DNA from 2 places in the Streptomyces rubrogriseus genome. Region 2 is predicted to be linked to the other one. Evidence: riboswitches for the same ligand, from Rfam matches in the RefSeq annotation. Region 2 holds a riboswitch; the other holds the start of a gene.

Region 1 (14,520 bases), 4.1 Mb from region 2:
TGTGTTCGACTCCTACACCGGGTCCCTGCTGCGCAACGTCGACATCACCGGCATCGCGGAGTCCGGGCTCAAGGTGGTCGTCGACGCCTCCAACGGCAGCGCGGGGCTGGTGCTGCCGAGCCTGCTCGGGAAGCTCGGCGTCGACTCCCTGACGATCAATCCCGGTCTCGACGAGGCCAGGCCCACCGAGTCGGCCGACATGCGGCGCTCGGGTCTGGTGCGCCTCGGGGAGATCGTGGCGTCCTCGCGGGCCGCGTTCGGCGTGCGGTTCGACCCCGTCGGTGAACGGCTGTCGCTCGTCGACGAGAAGGGCCGCATCATCGAGGACGACCGGGCGCTGCTGGTGATGCTCGACCTGATCGCGGCCGAGCGGCGCAGCGGCCGGGTGGCGCTCCCGGTGACCACCACCAGGATCGCCGAGCAGGTCGCCGCGTACCACGGCACGCAGGTCGAGTGGACGACCACCTCCCCGGACGACCTGACGCGGGTGGGGGGCGAGGAAGGCGCGATCTTCGGCGGAGACGGCAAGGGCGGCTTCATCGTCCCCGAGTTCAGCAGTGTGTACGACGGCACGGCGGCCTTCGTGCGGCTGATCGGGCTGGTCGCGCGCACGCAGCTCACGCTGAGCCAGATCGACGCGCGGATCCCGCGGGCCCACGTCCTCAAGCGTGATCTGGCCACGCCGTGGGCGGTCAAGGGCCTGGTGATGCGGCGGGTCGTCGAGGCGGCCGGAGACCGGTTCGTGGACACCACGGACGGGGTGCGGGTGGTCGAGACCGACGGGCGCTGGGTGATGGTCCTGCCCGACCCCGCGGAGGCGGTCACCCATCTGTGGGCGGAGGGCCCCGACGACGCCTCCGCACAGGCACTGCTGGACGAGTGGGCCGCGGTGGTGGACAGCGCGGGCCGCTGAGAACACACCGCACGCGCGCGTGCCGGACACGTGTCCTCAAGGGGGCCGGTCCGGCACGCCGGTGGGGCCGTTCGGAGGTAGTGGCGGTGGCGTGCGACGATGTGCGGCATGCCGCAGCCACCCCCCGTTCGGAGCACACCCAGGCGGCCCGCGCGCCCGGACGCGTCCATGTCGCTGCTCACGAACGTCATGGACCACAGCCTCGACGACGGATACGCCGAGGCCGCCGCGCGCAAGCAGGCCGACGGCGGCGGGGGCATGCCCAAGACGCTGCGCGCCAAGCTGGGCCTGGCGGCCGGTCTGGTCCTCGCGGCCCTGGTCGTGACCGTCGGGGCGGCCCAGGCACGGGTCGCCGCCCCCGTCGTCGCCAAGGAGCGCGAGGAGCTGGTCGACCGCATAGAGGGGGAGACCTCGGCGGCCGACGAGCTGGAGAAGAGCGTCGACGAGCTGCGCGACGACGTGGACGCCCGCCGGCGCGAGGCGCTGGAGAAGAGCGGCGACGGCGACCGGTCCGACCTGGTGGGGATCCTGTCGGGCGCGGTGGAGGTGCACGGCCCCGGCGTGAAGCTCGTGGTGAACGATGCGAAGGACGTCGCCACGGGGGCCGACGGGCAGCCGCGCGGCACTTCCGGGTTCTCCGACACGGGGCGGGTGCGGGACCGGGACATGCAGCGAGTGGTGAACGGGCTGTGGGAGTCGGGCGCCGAGGCGATCTCCGTCAACGGGCAGCGGCTGACCGCGCTGTCGGCGATCAGGGCCGCCGGTGACGCGATACTGGTCGACAACAGGCCGCTGGTGCCGCCGTACACGGTGCTCGCGGTGGGGGACGGCGAGCGGCTGAGCAGGGGCTTCCAGGACAGCGCGGACGGGCTGTACCTGCATGCCCTGGAGGAGAGCTACGGCATCCGGACCGCCATCTCCGTCGCGGACGACCTCAAGCTGCCGGCCGCACCGAGTGTGATCGTACGTACAGCACAGCCGATAACCGAGAAGGGCACATCGTGATCGCCGTACTGGGCCTCGTCGTGGGAGTCGTGGCCGGATTGCTGGTCCGGCCCGAGGTGCCGGCGGCCGTGGAGCCGTATCTGCCGATCGCCGTCGTGGCGGCGCTGGACGCCGTGTTCGGCGGGCTGAGGGCCATGCTCGACGGCATCTTCGACGACAAGGTCTTCGTGGTGTCGTTCCTGTCGAACGTGGTCGTGGCCGCACTGATCGTGTTCCTGGGCGACAAGTTGGGCGTCGGAGCCCAGCTGTCCACCGGCGTCGTGGTGGTCCTCGGCATCCGCATCTTCTCCAACGCCGCGGCGATCCGACGCCACGTCTTCCGGGCGTGAGGCCGATGAGCGACGACGAGCAGCCCGCGAACAGGCTGCGCAAGGAGCTGCCGGACGAGGTGCCGCCGTCGCGGTCCCCGTCGGCGGACGACCCCGCGGGCGGCCTCCCGGGGGCCGGGCAGGGGGAGCGGAACGGAGTGACCGGCAGGCAGCGGCTCCTGAAGGGGCTGTGGCCGCCCCGCCTGACGCGGGCCCAACTGATCGTCGCCCTGCTCCTGTTCGGGCTCGGGTTCGGTCTCGCGGTGCAGGTGGCGTCCAACAGTGACAGCGACAGCGCGCTGCGAGGTGCCCGCCAGGAAGATCTGGTCCGCATCCTCGATGAACTGGACGACCGTACTCAGCGTCTTGAAGACGAGAAGCAGGGCCTCGAGAAGCAGCGCGACGAGCTGGAGAACAGCTCCGACCAGGCGGAGGAGGCCCGCAAGCAGACGCTCGAGAAGGAGCGGCAACTGGGCATCCTCGCGGGCACCGTGGCCGCGCAGGGGCCCGGCATCACGGTGACCATCGAGGACACGAAGGGGACGGTCGAGGCGGACATGCTGCTCGACGCGATCCAGGAGCTGCGCGCCGCGGGCGCGGAGGCGATCCAGGTGAACGGCGTACGGGTGGTGGCAGGCACGTATCTCGCGGACGCCGGCAACTCCGTCAGCGTCGACGGGAACAAGATCAACGCGCCCTATCGTTTCCAGGTCATCGGCAAGCCGCAGGACCTCGAACCGGCTCTCAACATTCCTGGAGGAGTGGTGCAGACTCTGGAGAAGGAACAGGCCACCGTTACTGTTGAGCGGTCGAGCAAGATCGTCGTGGACGCCTTGCGAGCGGCGGAGCGGCCTGACTACGCTCGGTCGTCCTCCCAGTGAACCGGCGGTGCATGGGGGGCGTCCGGCGAGGGCATGAGGTTGCGGGGGGTCGGCGCACCGATTGGGTGGTGCGTGGTGGAAACTGTCTGGTGGAGACGGACGTTGTGAAGGTGTCCGGGTCGGCCAGTGCGTTCAGTAAGGGTTCGTCCTGCCCCACGGGCGGGTCTGTTTCGGTCAAGGGGAATCGCCCGTGAAGTTGTTTGCGAAGTTGTTCGGCAAGAGCGCGCGAGAGGGCAGCGGCGACAACGCGACCGCCCGCCATCGCGCACAGCCCGACGCGGAGGGCCGGCGCCCGATGTACCGGGACCAGGTGGGTGGTCCCGGCGCGCCGTCTGTTGACCCTGCTCAGTCCGGCGGCATAGGTTTCGGCCAGCCCTCGGCCCCGGGTGCGGGTGGAGGGTTCACCCCCGACCCGTACGCGTCGAACGCCCCGGCGGGGCAGTCGCGGCAGGAGGATCCGTCCATGTCGGCCCTGGTCTGTACGAGGTGCGGCAACCGCAACGCGGAGAACAGCCGTTTCTGCTCCAACTGCGGTGCTCCGCTGCGGCCCGGCGCGGTCCCGGAGCGTGCCTCCGAGACGACCTCCACCATCTCCATCTCCGGTCTGGAGGCCTACGACGCCGAGGTCACCGGCCAGACGGCGGTGCCGGCGCTCTCGCCCGAGGCGCAGGCGGCCGTGGACGCGCTGCCGCTGGGCTCCGCCCTCCTGGTCGTGCGCCGCGGTCCGAACTCGGGCAGCCGCTTCCTGCTGGACGGTGAGCTGACCACCGCCGGGCGTCATCCGCAGAGCGACATCTTCCTGGACGACGTGACGGTCTCGCGCCGGCACGTGGAGTTCCGCCGCAGCCCGGACGGTTCCTTCACGGTCGCCGACGTCGGCAGCCTGAACGGCACCTACGTCAACCGCGAGCGCATCGACCAGGTCGCCCTGTCGAACGGCGACGAGGTGCAGATCGGCAAGTACCGGCTGGTGTTCTACGCGAGCCAGCGGGGTTACTGACCCGCCCCCGGGCCGCCCGCCCGGGGAACCTCCAGGGAAGGTCCATGTTTCAAACACCGAGCGGCGGTGCCGGGCAAGGCGCCGCCGCCACGGACAGTGGGCTGATGAGCATCGGCGCAGTGCTGAACGCGCTGCGTGACGAGTTCCCCGACATCACCATCTCCAAGATCCGTTTCCTGGAGTCGGAGGGCCTCGTCGAGCCGCGACGGACCCCGGCCGGGTATCGCAAGTTCGGCGCGCACGACGTCGAGCGCCTCGGCCAGGTGCTGCGCATGCAGCGGGACCACTATCTGCCGCTCAAGGTGATCCGCGAGCACCTGGACGCCGTGGAGCGCGGCGAGGCCGTGGCGCTGCCGCGGGTCGGCCGGCAGCGGGACGGCGAGGCCGCCGCACCCGAGCCCGCCGAGAGCCCGACGGTGGCCCGGATCGGGCGGGACGAGCTGCTCGCCACGGCCGGGATCGGCGACCAGGAACTGCGGGAGTGGGAGTCGTACGGACTCCTCGTCCCGCTGCCCGACGGGGCGTACGACGCCGAGGCGGTCACCGTGGCGTCGCTGGTGGTGCAGCTGGGGCGGTTCGGGATCGAACCGCGGCACCTGCGGGTGATGAAGGCCGCCGCCGACCGCGAGGCCGGGCTCGTGGACCAGGTGGTGGCTCCGCTGAAGCGCCACCGCAACCCTCAGACCAGGGCACATGCGGAAGCCCGCACCAAGGAGCTGGCGGGACTCGCGGTGAAACTGCACGCGGCGCTGGTGCAGACCGCTCTCGGCGTGCGGCTGCCCTGAAACGGGCGGGCCGGCGACCCGGATCGCCCACCCGATCCCGGCCCGACTACCCAAACGTCCCGGGCACGGCCTAGGGTTGCTGTGTGAACGAGCTCGATGTCGTAGGTGTCCGGGTCGAGATGCCCTCCAACCAGCCGATCGTGCTGCTGCGCGAGGTGGGCGGCGACCGTTACCTTCCCATCTGGATCGGACCGGGGGAGGCGACGGCGATCGCCTTCGCCCAGCAGGGCATGGCTCCCGCACGGCCGCTGACCCACGACCTCTTCAAGGACGTGCTGGAAGCCGTCGGCCAGGAGCTCTCCGAAGTACGCATCACCGACCTGCGTGACGGGGTCTTCTATGCCGAGCTGGTCTTCGCGAGCGGGGTCGAGGTCAGCGCCAGGCCGTCCGACGCCATAGCGCTGGCCCTGCGCACCGGTACGCCGATCTACGGCAGCGACACGGTTCTCGACGACGCCGGTATCGCCATTCCGGACGAGCAGGAGGACGAGGTGGAGAAGTTCCGCGAGTTCCTCGACCAGATCTCGCCGGAGGACTTCGGGACCAGCAATCAGTGAGACGCGGGCCCGTACGGGCACATCCGGCTAGCCTTTCCCGGGATCGGACACGGGAAACCACTCGTAGGGTGATTATCACTCGGCGTGCCGAGTGTGGCGATCGTTGACGCACCCTTGGTGACTGCCTACCTTCGAGGAGGCAGGTCAAGGACGGAGGTCGGCGTGAGAATCAGCGGCGACGGTACGGTTGGGGGTGGCCCCGGGCACAGCCTTGGGGCAGGCGGTCCGTACCCTCCCCCGGGCTCCCGGCTTCGCGCAGGCGCGGGCCACGCCCAGCACGGTGTTGCGGCCGATCCCGGTCCGCAGCGACCGGCAGCGGTGCCGACCAGCGGAGGGGCGACGTCCATGGCGTCCGAGCAGATCGGCTACCGCGGGCCGACGGCCTGCGCGGCCGCCGGCATCACCTACCGGCAACTCGACTACTGGGCCCGCACGGGCCTCGTCGAGCCCAGCGTGCGGCCCGCGCACGGGTCCGGGACCCAGCGGTTGTACAGCTTCCGCGACGTCGTCGTGCTGAAGATCGTCAAACGCTTCCTCGACACCGGTGTGTCCCTGCAGAACATCCGCACCGCCGTCCAGCACCTCAGGGAGCGCGGCTTTCGCGACCTGGAGCGGATGACGCTGATGAGCGACGGCGCCACCGTCCACGAGTGCACCTCGCCCGAGGAGGTGCACGCCCTGCTCCAGGGCGGGCAGGGCATCTTCGGGATCGCCGTCGGCGTGGTCTGGCGGGACGTGGAGAGCGCGCTGTCCCAGCTGCACGGCGAGCGGATCGACACGGGGGAGACCCTGGTCGGGCACAATCCGGCCGACGAACTGGCCCGGCGGCGCAACAACCGGGCGGTCTGATCCCGCCGCGCCCCGGGGCCGTCCGGTGAGGGCATTGTCAGTGGCGTAGGGCAGCATCGGAGATGTGAGAACCGCGCCCACGATCCTGCATCTCGACATGGATGCCTTCTTCGCCTCGGTGGAGCAGGCGTCCAAGCCGAGCCTGCGCGGGAAGGCCGTCGTGGTGGGCGGCCTCGGACCGCGCGGCGTGGTCGCCACCTGCTCGTACGAGGCCCGGGTGTTCGGGGTGCACTCCGCGATGCCGATGGGCCAGGCCCGCCGGCTCGCGCCGCACGCCGCGTACCTCGTGCCGCGCTTCGAGCTCTACCGGTCGATCAGCGAGCAGGTGATGCGGCTGCTGCGGGAGCTGTCGCCGCTGGTGGAGCCGCTGAGCCTGGACGAGGCCTTCGTGGACCTGGACGCCGGCGGGGCGGCCCGTGACGCCGAGACGGCGCGACTGGCCGGGGCGAAGCTGCGCACGGACATCCGCACCGTCACCGGCCTCACCGGGTCCGTGGGTCTCGCCGCCTCCAAGATGCTCGCCAAGATCGCCTCGGAGGCGGCCAAGCCCGACGGACTGGTGCTCATCCCGCCGGGAACCGAGCGCGCCATGCTGGAGCCGATGACGGTGCGGACGCTGCCCGGGGTGGGACCGGCCACGGGAGACCATCTGCGGCGGGCGGGGATCACCACGGTCGGCGAGATCGCCGAGGCGGGCGAGGACGAGCTGGTGCGGCTGCTGGGCAAGGCGCACGGCCACGCGCTCTACGCCATGGCGCTGGCGCGGGACGAGCGTCCGGTGGTGGCCGAGCGGGAGACCAAGTCGGTGTCCGTGGAGGACACCTACGACGTGGACATCCACGACCGGGTGCGGGTCGGCGTCGAGGTGGGGCGGCTGGCGGACCGGTGCGTGCGGCGGCTGCGCGCCTCCGGACTGTCCGGGCGGACCATCGTGCTCAAGGTGCGCAGATACGACTTCTCCACGCTCACGCGCTCCGAGACCCTGCGCGGCCCCACCGACGATCCCGCGGTGGTGCGGGAGGCGGCCGCCAGACTGCTGGACTCGGTGGACACCACGGGCGGCGTGCGGCTGCTCGGGGTGGGTGTCAGCGGGCTCGCCGACTACACGCAGGAGGACCTGTTCGCGCAGGCGGCGGGGGACCGGGCCGAGGAATCGGCCGAGCAGCCCGAGACCGAGCCCGCCGAGGAGCACAGACCCTCGCCCGCCGAGCGGCGGTGGCCGGCGGGGCACGACGTGCGGCACACGGAGCTGGGGCACGGCTGGGTGCAGGGCAGTGGTCTCGGGCGGGTCACCGTGCGGTTCGAGACGCCGTACTCGGAGGTCGGGCGGGTGCGGACCTTCGCGGTGGACGACCCGGAGCTGACGCCCGCGGATCCGCTGCCGCTGGTCGCCGACGCGGAGGACGGGGCGGGTCAGCCCTCGTCGGGGCCCTTGCCCTTGCCGGCCAGCTTGCCGAAGTCGTGGTCGGGAGGCGGGGGAGCGGCCGCCACGTCCAGGCCGTAGTGGTGGTAGAGCTGGAGTTCCTGTTCCGGCGAGAGGTGGCGGCCGACACCGAAGTCGGGCGCCTCCTTGATCAGCGCCCGGTCGAAGGGCACGCGCAGGGCGCCGTCGACCAGCTCGCTGGGCTCCAGCGGGACGAAGGCGTCCCTGCTGAAGAGACCGGTCCGTATCGCCGCCCACTCGGGGACGCCGGTGGCATCGTCGAGGTAGACCTCGTCCACGGTGCCGATCCTGGTGCCGTCGCGGTCGAACGCCTTGCGGCCGATCAGGTTCCGCGGATCGATGTCAGTACGCACGGGGCCCTCCACTTGATCGCACCACTGGGCCGGACTGGGGTCGCACACCAGCCGCCTAATCATCCGTAAGTACTACAAAAGGGCACAAATGCCCGGTCGGCCACTCGAAGTCCGTGCGGCGACCTCGCTGGTACGCTGGCAAACGGCTGCTGACCCCGCGCGGGAGAGTCCTCCGGACATCACCGGAGGCGCCGAAGGAGCAAATCCTCCCCGGAATCTCTCAGGCTCACGTACCGCACGGACGAGGTCACTCTGGAAAGCAGGGCGGGTGTCGACGGCTTCCGCTCTCACCGACGGTGAAAGCCGGGAGAGCCCCAGGGCTCACCCGGTGAAGCTCTCAGGTTGAGATGACAGAGGGGGAGGCCGTCCGGGTACCCGCGCCGTGGTGCCCCACGAAGGTCGTCAGACCAGGAGGCCTCCGCAAATGACCGCCCATCGCACCCCGCTCTCCGAACTCGAACAGGCCATGCCCTTCGAGCAGCGCCACATCGGCCCCGACCACGAGGCCCGGGCCAAGATGCTCGCGCAGGTCGGTTACGGTTCGCTCGACGAACTGACGGCCGCCGCGGTGCCGGATGTGATCAAGAACGCCGACGCGCTGGACCTGCCGGGCGCGCGCTCCGAGGCGGAGGTGCTGGCCGAGCTTCGTTCGCTGGCCGACCGCAACCAGGTCCTCGACTCCATGATCGGCCTCGGCTACTACGGCACCTTCACCCCGCCGGTCATCCTGCGCAACGTCATGGAGAACCCGTCCTGGTACACGGCGTACACGCCCTACCAGCCGGAGATCTCCCAGGGCCGTCTCGAAGCCCTGCTGAACTTCCAGACGATGGTCGCCGAGCTGACCGGCCTGCCCACCTCCGGCGCCTCGCTGCTCGACGAGGGCACCGCCGCCGCCGAGGCGATGGCGCTGTCCCGGCGCATGGGCAAGAACAAGAAGGGCCTGTTCCTGGTCGACGCGGACGCCCTGCCGCAGACCGTCGCCGTGATACGGACCCGCGCCGAGCCGACCGGCGTCGAGGTGGTCGTCGCCGACCTGAGCGCGGGCATCCCGGCCGAGGTCGCCGAGCGGGAGATCAACGGGGTCCTGATCCAGTACCCGGGTGCCTCCGGAGCCGTCCGCGACATCAAGCCGGTGATCGACCGGGCGCACGAGCTCGGCGCGCTCGTCACCGTCGCCGCCGACCTGCTCGCCCTCACCCTGCTCACCTCGCCCGGCGAGCTGGGCGCGGACATCGCGGTGGGCACCACCCAGCGCTTCGGCGTGCCGATGGGCTTCGGCGGACCGCACGCCGGTTACATGGCCGTGCACGAGAAGTTCGCCCGCAGCCTCCCCGGCCGCCTGGTCGGCGTCTCCGTGGACGCCGACGGCAACAAGGCCTACCGCCTGGCCCTGCAGACCCGCGAGCAGCACATCCGCCGCGAGAAGGCCACCAGCAACATCTGCACCGCGCAGGTGCTGCTCGCCGTCATGGCCGGCATGTACGCCGTCTACCACGGCCCCGAGGGCCTGCGGGCCATCGCCCGCCGTACCCACCGGTACGCCACGATCACCGCCGCCGGTCTCGCCGCGGGCGGCGTCGAGATCGTCCACGGCTCCTACTTCGACACCGTCACCGCGCGGGTGCCCGGCCGGGCCGACGCGATCGTGCACGCCGCCCGCGAGAACGGCATCAACCTGCGGCTCGTCGACGCCGACCACGTGTCGTTCGCCTGCGACGAGACCACCACGCGCGCCCAGGTCGGCGGCGTGTGGCACGCCTTCGGCGTCGAGGGCGACATCGAGTCGCTGGACGCGGAGACCGCGGAGACGCTGCCCGAGGCGCTGCTGCGCACCGACGACTTCCTGACCCACCCCGTCTTCCACCAGCACCGCTCCGAGACCGCGATGCTGCGCTACCTGCGCCGCCTGGCCGACCGGGACTACGCGCTGGACCGCGGCATGATCCCGCTGGGCTCCTGCACCATGAAGCTCAACGCGACCACCGAGATGGAGCCGGTCACCTGGCCCGAGTTCGGGGCGCTGCACCCCTTCGCGCCCGCCGAGCAGGCGCAGGGCTACCTCACCCTCATCCGCGAGCTGGAGGAGCGGCTCGCCGAGGTCACCGGGTACGACAAGGTCTCGCTCCAGCCGAACGCCGGGTCGCAGGGCGAGTTCGCGGGCCTGCTCGCCGTACGCGGCTACCACCGGGCCAACGGCGACGAGCAGCGCACCGTCTGCCTCATCCCGTCCTCCGCGCACGGCACCAACGCCGCGAGCGCCGTGATGGCCGGCATGAAGGTCGTCGTCGTCAAGACCGCCGAGGACGGCGAGATCGACGTCGAGGACCTGCGTGCCAAGATCGAGAAGCACCGCGACGAGCTGGCCGTGCTGATGATCACCTACCCGTCCACGCACGGCGTGTTCGAGGAGCACGTCGCCGACATCTGCGCGCAGGTGCACGACGCGGGCGGCCAGGTCTACGTGGACGGCGCCAACCTCAACGCCCTGGTCGGCCTCGCCAAGCCCGGCCACTTCGGCGGCGACGTCTCCCACCTGAACCTGCACAAGACCTTCTGCATCCCGCACGGCGGCGGCGGCCCCGGCGTGGGCCCCGTGGGCGTGCGGTCGCACCTGGCGCCGTACCTGCCCAACCACCCGCTGCAGCCCGCGGCCGGTCCGCAGACGGGCGTCGGCCCGATCTCGGCGGCGCCGTGGGGCTCGGCCGGCATCCTGCCGATCTCCTGGTCCTACGTCCGCCTGATGGGCGGCGAGGGCCTCAAGCGCGCCACGCAGGTGGCCGTGCTGTCCGCCAACTACATCGCCAAGCGCCTGGAGCCGCACTTCCCGGTGCTCTACAACGGCCCCGGCGGGCTGGTCGCGCACGAGTGCATCATCGACCTGCGCCCGCTGACCAAGGCCACCGGCGTGAGCGTCGACGACGTCGCCAAGCGGCTGATCGACTACGGCTTCCACGCGCCGACGATGTCCTTCCCGGTGGCGGGCACGCTGATGATCGAGCCGACCGAGTCCGAGGACCTGGCCGAGCTGGACCGGTTCTGCGAGGCGATGATCGCCATCCGCGCGGAGATCGAGAAGGTCGGCTCCGGCGCCTGGCCCGCCGACGACAACCCGCTGCGCGGCGCCCCGCACACCGCTGACGCGCTCGGCGGCGAGTGGGACCACGCGTACACGCGCGAGGAGGCCGTCTTCCCGGCCGGTGTGTCCGCCGCCGACAAGTACTGGCCGCCGGTGCGCCGGATCGACCAGGCCTACGGCGACCGGAACCTGGTCTGCTCCTGCCCGCCGCTGGACGCGTACGAGGACTGAGTCCCGCCGAGAAGGTGAGAGAGGCCCCGCCCGGGCCCGCGGTGCCCGGGCGGGGCCTCTCGGCGTCTCAGGCCGTGGCCAGCGACACCTCCGTCGACTTGACCAGCGCGACGACGGGAGTGCCCACGGACAGCCCCAGGTCGTCGGCGGCCTGCCGGGTGACGGCCGCGGTCAGCTCGGCGCCCTCGACGGCGACCGCGACCGTGGCCATCGCGGCGCCGGTGGTGAGGGCGGTGACCGTGCCCGGCAGCCGGTTGCGGATGGACAGGGCGTCCACGCGCCCGGTGGCCAGAGCCACCTCGGTGGACTTCACCAGGGCCCGTACGGCGGTGCCGGGGGTGAGCGCGAGGTCCTCGGCCGCCTCCCGGGTGATCGCCGCGGTGAGGTCCTGGCCGCCGGAGAGACGGACGGTGACCGTCGCCATGGCCTCGCCCGGGGTGACGGCGGTGACGGTGCCGGGGAGCTGGTTGCGGATGCTCAGGCTCATGGGGGCACCGTAGCCCGGTGAAGGCGTGGCGGCGGGTACGCGTGCGTCCGCGTCGCCTCGACCTCGCCGGGACGAAGACGCCGCGGGCCGTCTACGCCGGGGCGCCCGTAGAGCTGAGGGTGAGACTGCGGGGCGATCAGCCGGATCAGGTCGTGCTGCGCACGCCGCGTCGCAGGTCGGGCGCCGGGCGCCGCGGGATCGGCGGGTGACCCGAGCGGGAGGGTGATCGGCGGGAGACCTCAGCGGGAAGGTGTCGCCGGCGCGGGCGGGGGCGCCGTGCTGGAGCGGACGATCAGCTCCGTGCCCAGCTCGGTCCGTGGCGGGTCCGGACGCTCGCCGCGAGTACGGCGGAGCACCGTGCGCGCGGCCTGCCTGCCCATGTCGGCGAGCGGCTGGCGCACCGTCGTCAGGGGCGGGGCCGACCAGCGGACCTCGGGAAGGTCGTCGAAGCCGACGACGCTCATGTCCTGCGGCACCCGCAGCCCCCGACGGCGCAGTGCCTCGATCGCGCCGAGCGCCATCTGGTCGCTGGCCGCGAAGACGGCCGTCGGCGGCTCGGGCAGGCCCAGCAGGGCGGCACAGGCCGCGAAGCCGGACTCGTGACGGAAGTCCCCGGGTACGACCAGCGACTCGTCCACGGCGACCCCGGCGTCCTCCAGGGCGGCGCGGTAGCCGTCGTGGCGGGCCCGCGAGCACAGCAGCCGCGGCGGACCGGCGATCAGCCCGATCCTGCGGTGTCCCAGCGCCAGCAGATGCTCGGTGGCCGCCCGGCCGCCCGAATGGTTGGCGGCGCCGACGGTGGGCACGTCCAGGTCGGGGGCGCCGGCCGGGTCGACGACCACCAGGGGCACGCCCAGTATCCGCAGCTCCTGGTGGAGCACGGGGTCCAGGGCGGAGGTGACGACCACGACGCCGTCGGAGGCCCGGGCCCGCAGATTGCGCATCCACTGACGGGCGTCGCCCGAACGTCCGTGGATCGCGGAGACCACGGTGCCGACCCCGGCGGCGTGGGCCACCTCCTCGACCCCGCGGATGATCTCCACGGCCCAGGGGCTGTCCAGGTCGTTGAAGACCAGGTCGATCAGGGCGGCCCGGCGGCCGGGCGCCGCGGCGCGCTTGCGGTACCCGTGCCGGCGCAGCAGTTCCTCCACCCGCGCCCTGGTCCCGGGCGACACGTCCGAGCGGCCGTTCACGACCCGGGACACGGTCGGGACCGAGACGCCGGCGCGGCGCGCGATGTCCGTGATGGTGACCCTGCCCCGGCGGCCGGAGGCCGTCTCGGCCCGGGCCTCGTCTGTTGCCACTTCCCCCACCTCCGCCGACGCCGACCGCCAGACGTCCCGGAGTCTTCCGGAAACCGGGTGCTCGGGGGAAGGCGTTCCGGACCCGGAAACCGGGCATTCACCAGGTCCGCGCGGGCAGACTACGCGGAGTGACCGGCCGCGGACACGTGTGGGGGCCGGTGCACAGCCGTGGCTGCGGGCCGGCCCCGTGATGCACCGGGCGCAGGGGGACGCCCCCGCCCGGCCGGTGGTCAGGCGGCGGTCGTCAGGCCCGCGCCGACGGGACGGTGCGGGGCGATGACCCGACCGTCCGGCAGTAGCTCACCGGTGTCCTCGAAGAGGACGACACCGTTGCACAGCAGGCTCCACCCCTGCTCCGGGTGGTGCGCCACGAGACGGGCGGACTCCCGGTCGGCGGAGACGGCTGAGGGGCACGGTGGCTGGTGCTGACACATGAGTGGGGTCTCTCGGTCCGTGGTGATGGGTGAGGTCGCTGTGTTGTCTGTCCTGCGGCGTGAAGCCTCGTTCATGGCCGCCCCCCGTTGTCGAGTCGTTCGGAACCCAGTGTTGCCCCGCGGGCCTCGATCCGCAGGCATTTGGCAGCACCGCTTCTCACAGGTTGATGACGCATCACCCGCGCGGACGGTTCAGCTGAACCGCACTGTCACTTCGGATGGTTCGGCATGGCCGAATGGGGCTAGTCCGCGCGGGTGGGTGACGGGGCGACGGGGTGGCGAGCGGGGAGCGGAGCAGGTCAGGCGGGAGAACCCAGCAACCGCGTCGGCGTCACCCGGTGCGTGAGGACCGGCAGCAGTTCGGCGACCCGGTGCGGCCGGTGCGCCGCGATGCCCGGCGGGGCCGGCGCCAGCGGCACCAGCAGATCGGTGGCCGCGGGATGCCCCGTGGCGGCGTCCGCCGTGCAGTCGCCGTGCAGCCACAGCGTGAGCATGTACAGCTCGGGCACCGACAGCAGGCGCGGCTGGTAGGACTGGGGCACCGACTCGGCCTGCCGCAGCGCGCGTTCGGTCGAGGCGACGTAGGGGCCCTCGAAGAAGTGCGAGAACGCCCAGCCGTCGGGGGTCAGCATCGTCTCCGCCGCCGCCACCGCCCGGTCGCCCAACCGGATGTGGAACCGCCACCCGGCCAGCCGCGTCGCCGCCGCGCCCTCCGTCGTGACCCGGTCCAGGACGTGCACGGGAAGCGGCAGTTCGGGTGTGGCGGGTCCCTGGGCGCCGAGCAGGGCGGGGGTCCGGGCCTCGCGGACCGCGGTGGGCGAGGAGAGAGCGGTGAGGACGGAGCGCAGGGCGGGCGCGGGGGCCGGGGGGACACGCAGGGGCATGATGGG
Region 2 (14,520 bases):
GCGTCGACGGCCGGCGGGGAGGTGTCGTACACGTCCAGGCCGATGGCGAGGTACGGCGCCCCCAGCGCCGGCTGCACCCAGGCGCGGCGCAGCGCGCGGACCGCCGGGGTGCGGTGGGCGTTCTGTGCGAGCAGGGCGTAGAACTGGGGGATCTCGATGGCCGGTTCGGACAGCCGCAGGGGCCCGGCGGGCTGGCGGTCCAGGCCGGAGGCGATGCGGCGCAGGTCGAGCCAGGGGATGCCGACGCCGCCGCCGGGGGCGTGCGGGTTGAGCCACAGGCCGTAGTGGTCCGGGTACAGGGCGCGGGCCGCCTCCAGGCCGTCGACCACTTCGTACGACCGGTTCCAGCCGCTGGCCGAGAGCTCCTGGGCGGAGGTCACGCAGGGCGCGTAGCCGTAGCCCTCGACCTCCATGTTCCCGTACTGGGCGTCCGGGGAGCCGGCCTGGCCGTGCCACAGCAGCATCCAGACCTGGCCGGAAGTGGGGGTGGCGAGGGCGCGCAGCAGGGCCTCGTAGGCGTCGTAGCGCCCGGGCGTCACCTGGCGCAGCATGTGCTCGACCTGTCCGGTCGTGGTGCCGCTGGCGCTCACGCGTATCGCCCCTTCGAGAAGTTCCCCCGGTGTGGGGACCAGCTTAAGGCTCCGCGGGGTGCGGGGTGCCTAGGAGCTCGGGGCTCCTTGCCGTCCGGCGGGTGCGGGTTTCGTCGTGGTTGATCGCGCCCACGCGGCGGAGCCGCACATGTCACAGCCCCGGGCCCCTTCAGGGCGTTGTCCTTGCCCGGCGCCTACAAGTCCCGGTCGTAGAACGGCCTGACCCTCTCCCGCATCCAGTCGCAGACCGGGTCCTGGGCCGCTTCCAGGAGGACCAGGTTGACCTGGTACTTCAGGGGGGACTTGGTGAGGGCCCGGCCCAGGGCGTCCAGCGGGAGGGTTCGGGCGTCGCCCTCCCAGTGGGTGAGTTCGACGCCGACGAACAGGACCGGGTCGGCGGTCTCGACGGCGGCCATGCAGCGGCGCGCGCTGCGTACGACGCCGGTGGCGGCGAACTCGGCGGAGGCCGCGGCCAGGAAGTCCACCGGGTCGTCCTGCCAGTCCGGCTCGAAGAGACGGACCCGGCCGCCGGAGGAGGGCCCGTCCAGCGGGGTGCGCCCGGCCCGGCACAGCTCGGCCACGGCGGGCGGCGGCAGCGGGATGCCGACCACGCCCTCCGGGTTCACCGCGATGCCGACCTGCGGGGGCAGGCCGCGGGCGAACTCCGCGGCGGGGGCGATGGTGTACGCCATGTGCGCGCCCGCGACCTGGCGGAGCTGCTCCTCCGAGCTGAACACCGGCACGTAGGCCTGGCCGTCGATCTCCAGCGAGGGCAGGTCGAGGGGGCCGCTGTGCGGGCCGCCGCCGTTCGGCAGGGGTATCCACAGGAAGCTGCGGCCGAGGACCTCCACGATCCGGCCGCCGGCCGACGGGATGCCGAGGGAGGCCGACAGCACCTCCTCCAGCTCGTTGCCTGGCCACCCGCCGTGCGGGTGGGGGTGCGCCTGTGCCGGGAAGTCCATCTGCCTACCTACCGCCTGCCTGGTACCGCCGTTCGTGGCTGAAAGGCTAACCCGTTCGGCCCCGGAGCCCTACCGTGCGTCACCCCGTGAAGGCGATCCGGCGCAGGGTGTCGGCTGCCGCCCGGTCGAGGACGACCGCCGAGGAGCAGCCCGCGGGCAGGGTGCCCTCGGTCACCGCGCGCAGCAGGCGGGAGTTGGCCGTGCGGTGCCGCAGGAACGCGTACCGCGAGACGCCCCGGCCGCGCTCGCGCTGGCCGGCCAGGGCCTCGCCGGGAGCGACGTCGAGGAGCAGCAGGTGCAGGGTGCCGTCCCGGCGGCGGGCCTCGCGGGCCAGCCAGCCGCGCACCCAGGCCTGGGTGCCGCAGTCGTGCACGACGACGCCCTCGCCGGAGCGCAGCGCGCGGCGCAGTCCGGCGTAGTGGGCGAGGCGGACGAGGGGCCGGTAGAGCGTGTAGGGCAGGAGGCGCGGCATGCGGCGGTCCCAGCGGTCGCGGGTGTCCTGGGAGTCGATGCGGCCGCCGCGCACGGTGCGCCGCATCAGCGTGGACTTGCCGCTGCCGGGCAGGCCGGTGATCACCACCAGGTCCCGGGGTCCGAAGAGCAGGGCGTGCGGGCTGCGGCCGTCGCGGTCCCTCAGGTCGCGGACGACGGGTGCGGTCAGTGGGGCGCATGCCTCGGGGGCCGGGGCGGCCGGCTGCTTGGGCAGCGCGAGTCCCGAGGTGGTGGCGTACGCCGTGGTCCTGTTCACCGTGATCGTCCTCCCCTGGGGCGGTACACGAGTACCTCCCCGTCGAGTGTAAAGAGAAGGTAATGCGCGGGTCTCGCGTTTTCGTTCGCTTACTGCCACAAGCCGGTTACAGATCACGGTCTGCCACGGATCGCCCGGGCGTGCAATGATGGCGGCGCCAACTGCATACCGGCCGTTTGAATCCGCGCGGGAGAGTCCCCGGCCGCGCCGGGGCGCCGAAGGAGCAAGTCCCTCCCTTGAATCTCTCAGGCCCCGTTACCGCGCGGGCGAGGCACATCTGAAAAGCGGACCGCCCCCGACGGCGGTCCCACCCAAGGTGCAAGCCCTGTTCGCCGTACTCCGGTGGCCGTGGCGAACCTCTCAGGTTCCGATGACAGATGGGGAGGACCGACCTCGCCACGTCCTGTCCTGGGAGACGACCGACCGATGAGCAGTACCGAACTGCGCCGTACCGCGCTCGATGCCACGCATCGCGCGCTGGGCGCGACGATGACCGACTTCGCCGGCTGGGACATGCCGCTTCGCTACGGCTCCGAGCGCGAGGAGCACGTCGCGGTGCGCACCCGCGCCGGTCTCTTCGACCTGTCGCACATGGGTGAGATCACCGTCACCGGGCCGCAGGCGGCCGAGCTGCTGAACTTCGCGCTGGTCGGCAACATCGGCACCGTGAAGCCGGGCCGGGCGCGCTACACCATGATCTGCCGCGAGGACGGCGGCATCCTGGACGACCTGATCGTCTACCGGCTCGAAGAGGCCGAGTACATGGTCGTCGCCAACGCCTCCAACGCCCAGGTCGTCCTGGACGCGCTGACCGAGCGGGCGGCCGGGTTCGACGCCGAGGTGCGCGACGACCGCGACGCCTACGCGCTGCTCGCCGTGCAGGGCCCGGAGTCCCCGGGCATCCTCGCGTCGCTCACCGACGCCGACCTGGACGGCCTGAAGTACTACGCCGGGCTGCCCGGCACGGTCGCGGGCGTCCCGGCGCTGATCGCGCGCACCGGCTACACCGGCGAGGACGGCTTCGAGCTGTTCGTGAAGCCGGAGCACGCCGTCGGGCTGTGGCAGGCGCTGACCAAGGCGGGCGAGGGCGCGGGGCTGATCCCGTGCGGCCTGTCCTGCCGGGACACGCTCCGCCTGGAGGCGGGCATGCCGCTGTACGGCAACGAGCTGTCGACCGCGCTGACGCCGTTCGACGCCGGTCTGGGCCGGGTGGTGAAGTTCGAGAAGGAGGGCGACTTCGTCGGGCGCGCCGCGCTGACCGAGGCCGCCGAGCGCGCCGCTTCCCGGCCGCCCCGCGTCCTGGTCGGCCTGGTCGCCGAGGGCCGCCGGGTCCCGCGCTCCGGGTACCAGGTCGTCGCGGGCGGCGAGGTGATCGGCGAGGTCACCTCCGGCGCTCCGTCCCCGACGCTGGGCAAGCCGATCGCCATGGCGTACGTCGACCCCGCGCACGCGGCTCCGGGCACCGAGGGCGTGGGCGTGGACATCCGGGGCAGCCACGAGCCGTACGAGGTCGTGGCGCTGCCGTTCTACAAGCGCCAGAAGTAGACAGAAGCAGACAGAAGCAGCCAGCGGACACGGGGTGCCGCCCCTCCGCGGCTGCCCCCCTGAGTCACCCTTGTCACTCAGCGCTCCCTCGTCACCCCCTTCACCCCCTTCACCAGCCACTTCCTCGCGTACAGGAGAATTCAGGCCATGAGCAACCCCCAGCAGCTGCGCTACAGCAAGGAGCACGAGTGGCTGTCGGGCGCCGAGGACGGCGTCTCGACGGTCGGCATCACGGAGCACGCGGCCAACGCGCTCGGTGACGTCGTCTTCGTCCAGCTCCCCGAGGTCGGCGACTCGGTGACCGCGGGCGAGACCTGCGGCGAACTGGAGTCGACCAAGTCCGTCTCCGACCTGTACTCCCCCGTCTCCGGTGAGATCGCCGAGGTCAACGAGGACGTCGTCAACGACCCGTCGCTGGTGAACAGCGCCCCCTTCGAGGGCGGCTGGCTGTTCAAGGTGAAGGTCACGGACGAGCCCGCCGACCTGCTCTCCGCCGACGAGTACACCGCCTTCGCCGGCGCCTGAGGAGTCACGATCGCATGTCGCTTCTGAACACACCCCTGCACGAGCTGGACCCGGACGTCGCCGCCGCCGTCGACGCCGAGCTGGACCGCCAGCAGTCCACCCTCGAGATGATCGCGTCGGAGAACTTCGCGCCGGTCGCGGTCATGGAGGCCCAGGGCTCGGTCCTCACCAACAAGTACGCCGAGGGCTACCCGGGCCGCCGCTACTACGGCGGCTGCGAGCACGTCGACGTGGTCGAGCAGATCGCCATCGACCGGGTCAAGGCCCTCTTCGGCGCCGAGCACGCCAACGTGCAGCCGCACTCGGGCGCCCAGGCCAACGCGGCCGCGATGTTCGCGCTGCTCAAGCCCGGCGACACGATCATGGGTCTGAACCTCGCCCACGGCGGGCACCTGACCCACGGCATGAAGATCAACTTCTCCGGCAAGCTCTACAACGTGGTCCCCTACCACGTCGGCGACGACGGCCAGGTCGACATGGCCGAGGTGGAGCGCCTGGCCAAGGAGACCAAGCCGAAGCTGATCGTGGCGGGCTGGTCGGCCTACCCGCGTCAGCTGGACTTCGCCGCGTTCCGCAAGGTCGCGGACGAGGTCGGCGCGTACCTGATGGTCGACATGGCGCACTTCGCCGGTCTGGTCGCGGCGGGCCTGCACCCGAACCCGGTGCCGCACGCCCACGTCGTCACCACGACCACCCACAAGACGCTGGGCGGCCCGCGCGGCGGTGTGATCCTCTCCACGGCCGAGCTGGCCAAGAAGATCAACTCCGCCGTCTTCCCCGGTCAGCAGGGTGGCCCGCTGGAGCACGTGGTGGCCGCCAAGGCCGTCGCCTTCAAGGTCGCCGCGAGCGAGGACTTCAAGGAGCGCCAGGGCCGTACGCTGGAGGGTGCCCGCATCCTGGCCGAGCGCCTGGTGCGGGACGACGCGAAGGCCGCGGGCGTCTCCGTCCTGACCGGCGGCACGGACGTCCACCTGGTCCTGGTCGACCTGCGCGACTCCGAGCTGGACGGGCAGCAGGCCGAGGACCGCCTCCACGAGGTCGGCATCACGGTCAACCGCAACGCCGTCCCGAACGACCCGCGCCCGCCGATGGTGACCTCCGGTCTGCGCATCGGTACGCCGGCCCTGGCGACCCGCGGCTTCACCGCCGAGGACTTCGCCGAGGTCGCGGACGTGATCGCCGAGGCGCTGAAGCCGTCCTACGACGCCCAGGCCCTCAAGGCCCGGGTGAAGACCCTGGCCGACAAGCACCCGCTGTACCCGGGTCTGAACAAGTAGACACCGCACCCGAGGGGTGGGACGCCGCATCCGCCACAAGCGGCCGGGCGCCCCGCCCCTCGGCACCCCCTCCGCACCACCCCCGTTCTGAGGAGTCCCCGTGGCCATCTCGGTCTTCGACCTGTTCTCGATCGGCATCGGCCCGTCGAGCTCGCACACGGTCGGCCCGATGCGCGCGGCCCGCATGTTCGCCCGCCGCCTGCGCAACGAGGAGCTGCTGGACTCCGTCGCCTCGGTCCGCGCCGAGCTGTACGGCTCGCTCGGCGCCACCGGACACGGCCACGGCACCCCCAAGGCGGTGCTGCTCGGCCTGGAGGGCGACTCACCGCGCACGGTGGACGTGGAGACGGCCGACGACCGCGTCGAGAAGATCAAGTCCTCCGGCCGCATCAGCCTCCTCGGCGAGCACGAGATCGCCTTCGCCTACGACGACGACATGGTCCTGCACCGCCGCAAGGCCCTCCCCTACCACGCCAACGGCATGACGCTGTGGGCGTACGACGCCGAGGGCGCCGAAGTGCTGACCAAGACCTACTACTCGGTCGGCGGCGGCTTCGTCGTCGACGAGGACGCGGTGGGCGCGGACCGCATAGTCCTGGACGACACCGTCCTGAAGTACCCCTTCCGCACCGGCGACGAGCTGCTGCGCCTGGCCCGCGAGACGGGCCTGTCCATCTCCGCGCTGATGCTGGAGAACGAGCGGGCCTGGCGCGACGAGGACGAGATCCGCGAGGGCCTGCTGGAGATCTGGCGCGTGATGCGGGCGTGCGTGGACCGCGGCATGACCCGCGAGGGCATCCTGCCGGGCGGCCTGAAGGTCCGCCGCCGCGCCGCGAACACCGCGCGCAAGCTGCGCTCCGAGGGCGACCCGCAGGCCCTGGCGATGGAGTGGATCACGCTCTACGCGATGGCCGTGAACGAGGAGAACGCGGCCGGCGGCCGGGTCGTCACCGCCCCCACCAACGGCGCGGCCGGAATCATCCCGGCGGTACTGCACTACTACGTGAACTTCGTCCCCGGCGCCGACGAGGACGGCGTGGTCCGCTTCCTCCTCGCGGCCGGCGCCATCGGCATGCTCTTCAAGGAGAACGCCTCCATCTCCGGCGCCGAGGTCGGCTGCCAGGGCGAGGTCGGCTCGGCCTGCTCGATGGCGGCCGGCGCCCTCGCCGAGGTGCTCGGCGGCTCCCCGGAGCAGGTGGAGAACGCCGCCGAGATCGGCATGGAGCACAACCTCGGCCTCACCTGCGACCCGGTCGGCGGCCTGGTCCAGATCCCCTGCATCGAGCGCAACGGCATGGCCGCGGTCAAGGCGGTCACCGCGGCCCGGATGGCGATGCGCGGCGACGGCTCGCACAAGGTCTCCCTCGACAAGGTCATCAAGACCATGAAGGAAACCGGCGCCGACATGTCGGTCAAGTACAAGGAGACGGCGCGCGGCGGGCTCGCGGTGAACATCATCGAGTGCTGAGCGGCGCCCCGGGTCGGAGAGGAGGCGGGCGTCTCACATCGTGACACCCGCTTTCCGAAAAACAAGACGGCTGAGATCGTTGCGGAATACATGTTTCGCACGTGAAAGATCCAGCCATGCCCGCACCAGCTTCCGTCCCCGCACCGCAGACGCCGGTCAATCCCCGGTCGCGGGTCCTCGTCGCCAGCCTCATGGGGACGACGATCGAGTTCTACGACTTCTACATCTACGCGACCGCCGCCGTCCTCGTCTTCCCGAAGCTCTTCTTCCCGAGCAGCGACCCCACCACCGCGCTGCTGTCGTCGTTCGCGGTCTTCGGCGCCGCGATGGTCGCCCGGCCGATCGGCGCCGTCTTCTTCGGGCATCTCGGTGACCGGCTCGGCCGCAAGAAGACGCTGGTCGTCTCGCTCCTCACCATGGGCATCGCCACCTTCCTCATCGGCGCGCTGCCCACCTACGCGCAGGCCGGCTGGGTCGCCACCGCGCTGCTCGTGCTGATGCGGCTCGCCCAGGGCTTCGCGCTCGGCGGCGAGTGGAGCGGGGCCGCGCTGGTCGCGACCGAGAACGCGCCCCGCGGCAAGCGGGCCCTGTGGGGGACCTTCCCCCAACTCGGCGCGCCGCTCGGCTTCATCATCGGCAACGGCCTGTTCCTGATCATCGGGGCGCTGCTGCCCTCCGAGGGCGGCGCCGACCCCACGCAGCCGTCCGAGGCCTTCGCGAGCTGGGGCTGGCGCATCCCGTTCCTGTTCTCCGCCGTGATGGTCGCGATCGGCCTGTGGGTGCGCTCCCGGCTCGTCGAGTCGACGGTGTTCACCCAGACCCGCGAGGCCGGGAAGGTGCGGAAGCTGCCGCTGGCCACCGTGGTCCAGGGGCACTGGAAGCAGCTGGTCCTGGGCACGTTCATCATGCTGGCGACGTACGTGCTCTTCTACCTCATGACCACGTTCTCGCTGAGCTACGGGCGCGCCGCGAAGGACGCCGACGTGCCGGGACTCGGGTACAGCTACACCACGTTCGTCCTGATGATGATCTTCGGGGTGCTGTTCTTCGCCGTGTTCACCCTGGTCTCCGGCCCGCTCGCCGACCGGTACGGACGCCGCGCCACCCTGCTCTGGATCACCGTCGCCATCGTGGTCTTCGGTCTGGTCTGGGTGCCGCTGATCGACATGGGCACGCTCGGCGTGGTGCTGTGGCTGGTGCTCGGCTTCACACTGATGGGCATGACCTTCGGCCCGATGGGCGCCCTGCTGCCGGAGCTGTTCCCGACGAGTGTGCGCTACACCGGATCCGGCATCTCGTACAACGTCAGCTCGATCCTCGGCGCGGCCGTCGCCCCCTTCATAGCGGTGGCCCTGTGGGAGGCCGGTGACGGGTCGCCGCGGCTGGTCGGCGTGTACCTCTCGGCGATGGCCGTGCTGACGCTGGCCGCCCTCCTGCTCTCCAAGGAGACCAAGGACGTCTCCCTGGAGGAGCAGGGGTCCGCACCCGCCGGCGAGGACCCCCGGACGGCCCCGGCGGCGTCGTCCGCGTCCTGATCCGGGGCCGCACGGGGTCCGCGCAGGACTGGCTCCGGCGGCTCAGATGCCGCAGTTGGGGGCCGACCAGTACGGCGACGGGTCGAAGGCCACGTGGGTGTGGTCGTTGTGGCCGGGGTAGCCCGGGCCGAGGATCTCCGAGAAGCCGTGGGTCCTGGCCTGCTGGGCGAGCCGGCAGAAGCTGGGCGAGCCGGTGAGGTCGGCGGCGTCGCCGTAGAGGTGGCGGCTGGTGGACGAGCCGCCGACCGCGCTGTTGCAGGCCCGGGAGCGGAAGCCGCTGGAGATGGTGATCGGCACGTCGCCGAGGGCGTGCCGCATGGCCTCCAGCTTCCACATGGTCTTCAGCGCGTTCGACTTGGCGGTGGCGGCGGAGACCGCGCCGCCCGACCAGTCCGAGTTGCACTTGTTGAGCTCGGCGTAGGTGAAGTGGACGGGCGTGCAGTCCGCGTCCTGGAGCGCGTAGATCTTGCTGAAGGTCGCCGGGCCCGCGACGCCGTCCGCGCCCAGGCCGTAGGCGGCCTGGAACTTCTTGACCGCGGCGGCGGTCCGGGCGCCGTACTGGCCGTCGTAGGAGAGCCGTTCGCCGGAGGTGACCCAGCCCGCGACGCGGATCTGGAGCTGGGTCACGTCGCTGCCGGAGGATCCCTGGGAGAGGGTGCGGTTCCAGGTGTAGCAGGAGTCGGCGTGGGCGGCGCCGGCGGTGGCGCCCACCCCGACCACCGCTCCGGCCATGAGCATGACAAATGAGAGAAGGAGACGTGACACGCGTCTGAACATCCCGGCCTCCCGACCGTCGAGTCGTCCTTCGAACCGGAGCCCAGCGTGCGGCACCGCGCTACGCGCGTCAATGGCGCCCCGGCGAAGGGAAGTCGACGTTTCCGCCTCCGACGCGGATCACCCGTGCCATCGTGGGGAATAACCAACTCCCGTCCCCCCACAGCCTTTCAGGGAGGCCCCATGCTGCGTGGCATCGACGTCAGCGCCTACCAGTCCTCCAGCTACGACACGGACGGCCTCTCCTTCGTCTTCGTGAAGGCGACGGAGGGCCGTTCGTACGTCAACCCCAAGCTCTCGGCCCAGACGAAGCGGGCCCGCGACGCCGGACTCGTCGTCGGCTTCTACCACTTCCTGTGGCCGGGCAACCTGGCCGCCCAGGCCGAGTACTTCGTCTCCAAGGCCCCGGACCGCAAGGGCGACGTCCTCGCCGTCGACTGGGAGACGAACGGCGAGGGCACCCACCCGAGCAACGCGGAGAAGGACAGCTTCATCCGGAGACTGAAGACGCTGCGGCCGGACAACCGGGTCGTCCTCTACTGCAACCGGAACTTCTGGCTGAACGTCGACACCACCTCGTACGCCGGTGACGGGCTCTGGATCGCCGACTACGTCTCGGCGGGCAAGCCGCGCATCCAGGCCAAGTGGCGCTTCCACCAGTACACCGACGACCCGGTCGACACCAACGTGGCGGACTTCGCGAGCAAGGCCGCGCTGAAGGAGTGGGCCCAGGGCGCCTGAGGGCGGGGTCGTCAGCCCCGGAAGGCCGCGGGCCGCTCCGGGGACGCCTCCGCCAACGCCTTGGTCACACCGTCGACGCCCTCGCGCAGACCGTAGACCGGGGTCTCCGGCTGCTGGCGCCAGGAGTCGTCGATGCCGCCGGCGTCGACGGTGTCGAAGCCCAGCTCGTCGATCAGGGTGCGGACCTTCGCCTTGGCCGCCTCGTCGTCGCCGGCCACCGGGAGCGCCAGGCGGTCGGGAGCGCCGGCCGGACGGGGCCGGTCGAGGATGTCCTGGGCGTAGGTGCCGTTGAAGGCCTTGATCACCGGGTGACCGAGGTGGCGTTCGGTCCAGCGGCTCTCGGTGAGGCCCTCGTCCTCGATGCCCGCGATCCTGCCGTCCCGCTGCTGCGGGTAGTAGTTGCCGGTGTCGACGACCGCGACGCCCTCGGCCGCGCCGTCCAGGACGCCGGACGGCAGGTCCGGGACCCGCTTCAGCGGGATGGTGACGACCACGATCTCGGCGCCCCGCGCCGCCTCCTCCACCGGTACGGGGGTGGCGCCGGTCTCCTCGGCCAGTGCGCCGAGCGTGTGCGGCCCGCGCGAGTTCGCGACGGAGACGTCGTGTCCGAGTGCGGTGAGCCTCCGGGTGAGGTTGCCGCCGATTTCGCCCGCGCCGATGATGCCGATCTTCATGATGCCGACTCGCCTGGCCCTTCGGAGGTCGTGTCCTGCCGTTGAGCACCAGCAACCTCCGAGCCCGGCAGGCTATTCCGCCGTCGCCCCGCTTTCACTCGCCCGCAGCAATGTGCCCGGACGGCGAAGGGGCGCCCGCCGGGTGACCGCCGGGCGCCCCTCACCGTGTCGTCACTTGTTCAGGTGGGCCCAGAACTCGTCGAACGACAGCTGCTTGTCGCCGTCGACGTCGCGGCCGGCGATGATCGCCTCGGCCACCGACTCGGTGACGTTCCAGTCGCCGCCCTGGGCGAGCGCGGTCTTGAACTCGGCCGCGGTGATGAGGCCGTCACCGTCCGTGTCGATCCGCTCGAACTGCTTGCGTGCTTCCTCGATGTCGGCCACCGGTCCGCCCCTCGTTCCGTGCATTGGGTCCATCTGACGCAGGTCAGATTAACCGGCCGTCCGAGAGCCCGGCGCGGCGACCACCCACAGCGGTCAGGCGTTGGCGGACGGCGGCCGGACCGGCGTCGCGGACCGGCGCACCGTGGGGGCCGGTGGTGGGAGTGTGTGCCTTCCAGTGGCTGGAGACTCGAGGAGCGCGGTGTGGCGGAGAGCCTGCGGGACATTCTGGACGCGGCGGCGCGGGGGGTGTTCCCCGCGGCGGACGGCGGCACGAGCGTCGTGCCGCAGTTCGGCGACCGGGACGCGGGGGTCATCGCCTTCACCGCCCACTCGGTGGTCTTCACCGACGAGGCGGACGAGGGCTGGGTGCGGGGGACCTTGGCGTCGCTGGGCTGCGATCCGCTCGCCGCGACGATGAACTCCCGGTTCCTGGCGGCGTTCGCGGAGCGCACGGGCCGGGCGACGGACACGATCGACGTGCTGCTGACCGGGGCGCCGCTGCCCGGGCGCCCCGACCTGGCGCTGGAGGAGGTCGCCGATCCCGGGCACCCCCGGGTGGTCGCCGCCCGGCGGCGGCGCGACGGGGTGCGGGTGTGGGCGGCGGACGGCGGGGTGCTGGTGCTGGGCCGCGGGGTCGGCGGGCGGCTCGAGGTGGCCGTGGAGGTGGCGGAGGGCGCCCGGCACCGGGGGCTCGGGCGGCTGCTGGTGACGGCGGCGCGGCAGCTGGCCGGGGGTGAGGTGGTCTGGGCGCAGGTTTCGGCGGGGAACGCCCGCAGTCTGCGGGCGTTCCAGGCGGCGGGTTACCGGCCGGTGGGCTCGGAGGCGCTGTTCCTGCGCCCCTGAGCCGGGGCGGCCGGTGTCAGTGCCAGGGCTGGTAGTGCGGGTTGCTCTCGCAGTCGCTCATGATCTCGGTCTTGGTCTGCCGGTCGACCGGACAGACGCCGATGATGTACTTCCGCTGGATGCCGCCGGGGAAGGCGACCTCGACCTGGTCGGCCCACTTGTGGGTGTCGCCGATGGTCTTGTTGACGTCGATGCCGCCGGGGGCGTCGATGTAGTAGTTGTAGCCGGACTTGTACCAGGTCTTGTAGAGGTCGTGGTCGTAGCTCGTCGAGACGTACGGCGAGGGCTGGTTGACCAGGACGTACTTCTCGACGTCGTACTGCCCGTTCTGGACGTCCTTGGCGTGGAAGCCCTCTTCGAAGACGACCTGCGGGCCGCGGCTGTCACTGCGGTAGAGGGTGCCGCAGGTGGTGCGCCAGACCGGCTCGGGCGTGATGCGGTCGACGTCGACGCCGCGGTCGGCGGCGGCCTTGGTCCTGTCGTCGAACTGGGGGCAGGCCGGGGCGGCCTTGGCGGGGGCCGCCGCCGGGACCGTGGCGGCACCGGGGGCGGTGGCCGCGGTGGTGGCGAGGACGGCGGAGATCGACAGGACCGCGGCGGCGGTCCGGCGGCGCAGACGAGTGGTGATCATGCGGATACGATCCCGGCTGCGGAGCGACGCGTTCCGGATTCTCACCCGTAGGTGGCGTGTCCGGTGAACGGGGTTGCTTTCCGGGGCAGATGGGCTCTCAGCGGTCCAGGACCCGCATCTCGAACCAGGTGGTCTTCCCGCGCGGCAGCAGATCGACGCCCCACCGGTCGGAGAGCTTGTCGACGAGGAAGAGGCCGCGCCCGCTGATGTCCGTCTCCTGCACCGGCATCAGACAGGGCAGCCCCCGGGAGGGGTCTCGGACCTCGACCCGGATCCAGCCGGGGCGGCGCCGCATGCGGAGGCCGAAGACCCGGGCACCGGTGTGGCGTACGGCGTTGCCGACCAGTTCGGAGACGAGGAGGACGGCGTCCTCCGTGACCTTGGGGCCGAGCTGCCACTGACGCAGGGCGACGACCTGGGCCAGCCGGCGGGCGGTGGCGGCGGACTCGGGCCGGGAGGGTAACGGAACTTCGTGCTCCGTGGGGTTGCCGAACAGGTCCAGCGCCTTGAGCGCCCGCTCGTCCTCGACCGCCGGCGACCAGCGCGCCGCGGTCGCACGTCCGGCTCCCCGCGGCTGTTCCGTACCATCCAGCCCCGCCATGCCCCCATCATGGCCGCCCTCGGGGGCCTCCGGGGCCGTTCCCGGGGAATACGCCTCCGCCGGAGCCCGGTCGGACGACGGTCGATCGGCATATGCCACAGGCAGTTCGGGGCCGGAAACAGCCCCGGTGACCTGCGCGAACGGCTCGGCCGGAGACAAGCGACGGACTCCCTCGACAAGGCGCGCTTAATGGTGCGTTAAGGCTGCCATAAACCGCCCCATCGAGGGACGCGGATCAGACATCGCGTCAATTGCAAGTGGTACAACGTGACTTCGGATGAAACTTGTACTTCTTGCGGGGTCTTCAGAGGAACTTGGCCTTGCCCGGGCCCTCTTCCACGAAGCTGCGGATCCCGCGCTCGCGGTCCTCGGTGGCGAACAGCCCCGCGAACCAGTTGCGCTCGACGGCGAGGCCGGTCTCGATGTCCGTCTCCAGGCCCGTGTCGATCGCCTCCTTCGCCGCGCGCAGTGCGATGGCCGGGCCCTTGGCGAGCCGCGCGGCCCAGGCGTGCGCCTGCTCGTAGACCTCGGCGGCCGGGACCACCCGGTCCACCAGGCCGAGCGCCAGGGCCTCGTCGGCCTTCACCTGACGGCCGGTGAAGATCAGGTCCTTGGCCTTGGAGGGGCCGATCAGCCGGGACAGCCGCTGGGTGCCGCCCGCGCCGGGGATCAGGCCGAGCAGGATCTCGGGCTGGCCGAGCTTGGCGTTCTCCCCCGCGATGCGGAAGTCGGCGCACAGGGCGAGTTCGCAGCCGCCGCCCAGCGCGTAGCCGGTCACCGCCGCGACCACCGGCTTGGGGATGCGGGCCACCGCGGTGAAGGAGTCCTGCAGGGCACGGGACCGCGCGATCATCGCCGCGTGGTCCATCACCTGCATCTCCTTGATGTCCGCGCCCGCCGCGAACACCTTCTCGCCGCCGTGGATCACCACGGCGCGCACGTCCTCGCGCCGGGTGATCTCCTCGGCCAGCTCCTTCAACCGGTCCTGGGTGGCGACGTCCAACGCGTTCATCGGCGGACGGTCCAGGCGCAGCGTTCCGACGCCTTCGGCGACTTCGAGATGTACGGTCATGCTCCGCAGGTTAGCGGGCGTTCACCCGCCGCGGCAGCCGCCCCCTCAGGCCTTCCACTTCTCCCAGGACATGTTCCAGCCGTTGAGGCCGTTGTCGGGGGCGATGGTGGCGTCCTCGGAGTTCTTGACCACGACCACGTCGCCGATGAT

What was found. Region 2 has a riboswitch for glycine ahead of gcvT (glycine cleavage system aminomethyltransferase GcvT). Riboswitches for the same ligand answer to the same signal wherever they lie in the genome.
Region 1: another riboswitch for glycine. It lies ahead of gcvP (aminomethyl-transferring glycine dehydrogenase); the one in region 2 lies ahead of gcvT (glycine cleavage system aminomethyltransferase GcvT).

Annotation. Positions count from the first base shown of each region.
Region 1 covers NZ_CP116256.1:2,732,005-2,746,524, forward strand. Annotated here, with positions in the region: gene Sru02f_RS12120 (mannose-1-phosphate guanyltransferase) at 1-913, shown strand, start outside; gene Sru02f_RS12125 (DUF881 domain-containing protein) at 1,082-1,918, shown strand; gene Sru02f_RS12130 (small basic family protein) at 1,915-2,247, shown strand; gene Sru02f_RS12135 (DUF881 domain-containing protein) at 2,253-3,107, shown strand; gene Sru02f_RS12140 (FHA domain-containing protein) at 3,256-4,107, shown strand; gene ftsR (transcriptional regulator FtsR) at 4,152-4,892, shown strand; gene Sru02f_RS12150 (bifunctional nuclease family protein) at 4,976-5,449, shown strand; gene Sru02f_RS12155 (MerR family transcriptional regulator) at 5,612-6,298, shown strand; gene Sru02f_RS12160 (DNA polymerase IV) at 6,363-7,802, shown strand; gene Sru02f_RS12165 (PRC-barrel domain-containing protein) at 7,712-8,095, opposite strand; glycine riboswitch at 8,246-8,341, shown strand; gene gcvP (aminomethyl-transferring glycine dehydrogenase) at 8,520-11,405, shown strand; gene Sru02f_RS12175 (TOBE domain-containing protein) at 11,473-11,892, opposite strand; gene Sru02f_RS12180 (LacI family DNA-binding transcriptional regulator) at 12,132-13,196, opposite strand; gene Sru02f_RS12185 (DUF5999 family protein) at 13,427-13,630, opposite strand; gene Sru02f_RS12190 (hypothetical protein) at 13,930-14,514, opposite strand.
Region 2 covers NZ_CP116256.1:6,825,892-6,840,411, forward strand. Annotated here, with positions in the region: gene Sru02f_RS30580 (enhanced serine sensitivity protein SseB C-terminal domain-containing protein) at 1-590, opposite strand, end outside; gene Sru02f_RS30585 (enhanced serine sensitivity protein SseB) at 785-1,552, opposite strand; gene Sru02f_RS30590 (AAA family ATPase) at 1,632-2,300, opposite strand; glycine riboswitch at 2,478-2,571, shown strand; glycine riboswitch at 2,572-2,687, shown strand; gene gcvT (glycine cleavage system aminomethyltransferase GcvT) at 2,727-3,845, shown strand; gene gcvH (glycine cleavage system protein GcvH) at 3,993-4,370, shown strand; gene glyA (serine hydroxymethyltransferase) at 4,385-5,647, shown strand; gene Sru02f_RS30610 (L-serine ammonia-lyase) at 5,748-7,115, shown strand; gene Sru02f_RS30615 (MFS transporter) at 7,232-8,650, shown strand; gene Sru02f_RS30620 (D-Ala-D-Ala carboxypeptidase family metallohydrolase) at 8,693-9,427, opposite strand; gene Sru02f_RS30625 (glycoside hydrolase family 25 protein) at 9,608-10,165, shown strand; partial or broken gene Sru02f_RS30630 (NADPH-dependent F420 reductase) at 10,177-10,857, opposite strand; gene Sru02f_RS30635 (EF-hand domain-containing protein) at 11,011-11,223, opposite strand; gene Sru02f_RS30640 (GNAT family N-acetyltransferase) at 11,425-12,066, shown strand; gene Sru02f_RS30645 (ADP-ribosyltransferase) at 12,083-12,697, opposite strand; gene Sru02f_RS30650 (ATP-binding protein) at 12,795-13,298, opposite strand; gene Sru02f_RS30655 (enoyl-CoA hydratase/isomerase family protein) at 13,603-14,370, opposite strand; gene Sru02f_RS30660 (L,D-transpeptidase) at 14,416-14,520, opposite strand, start outside.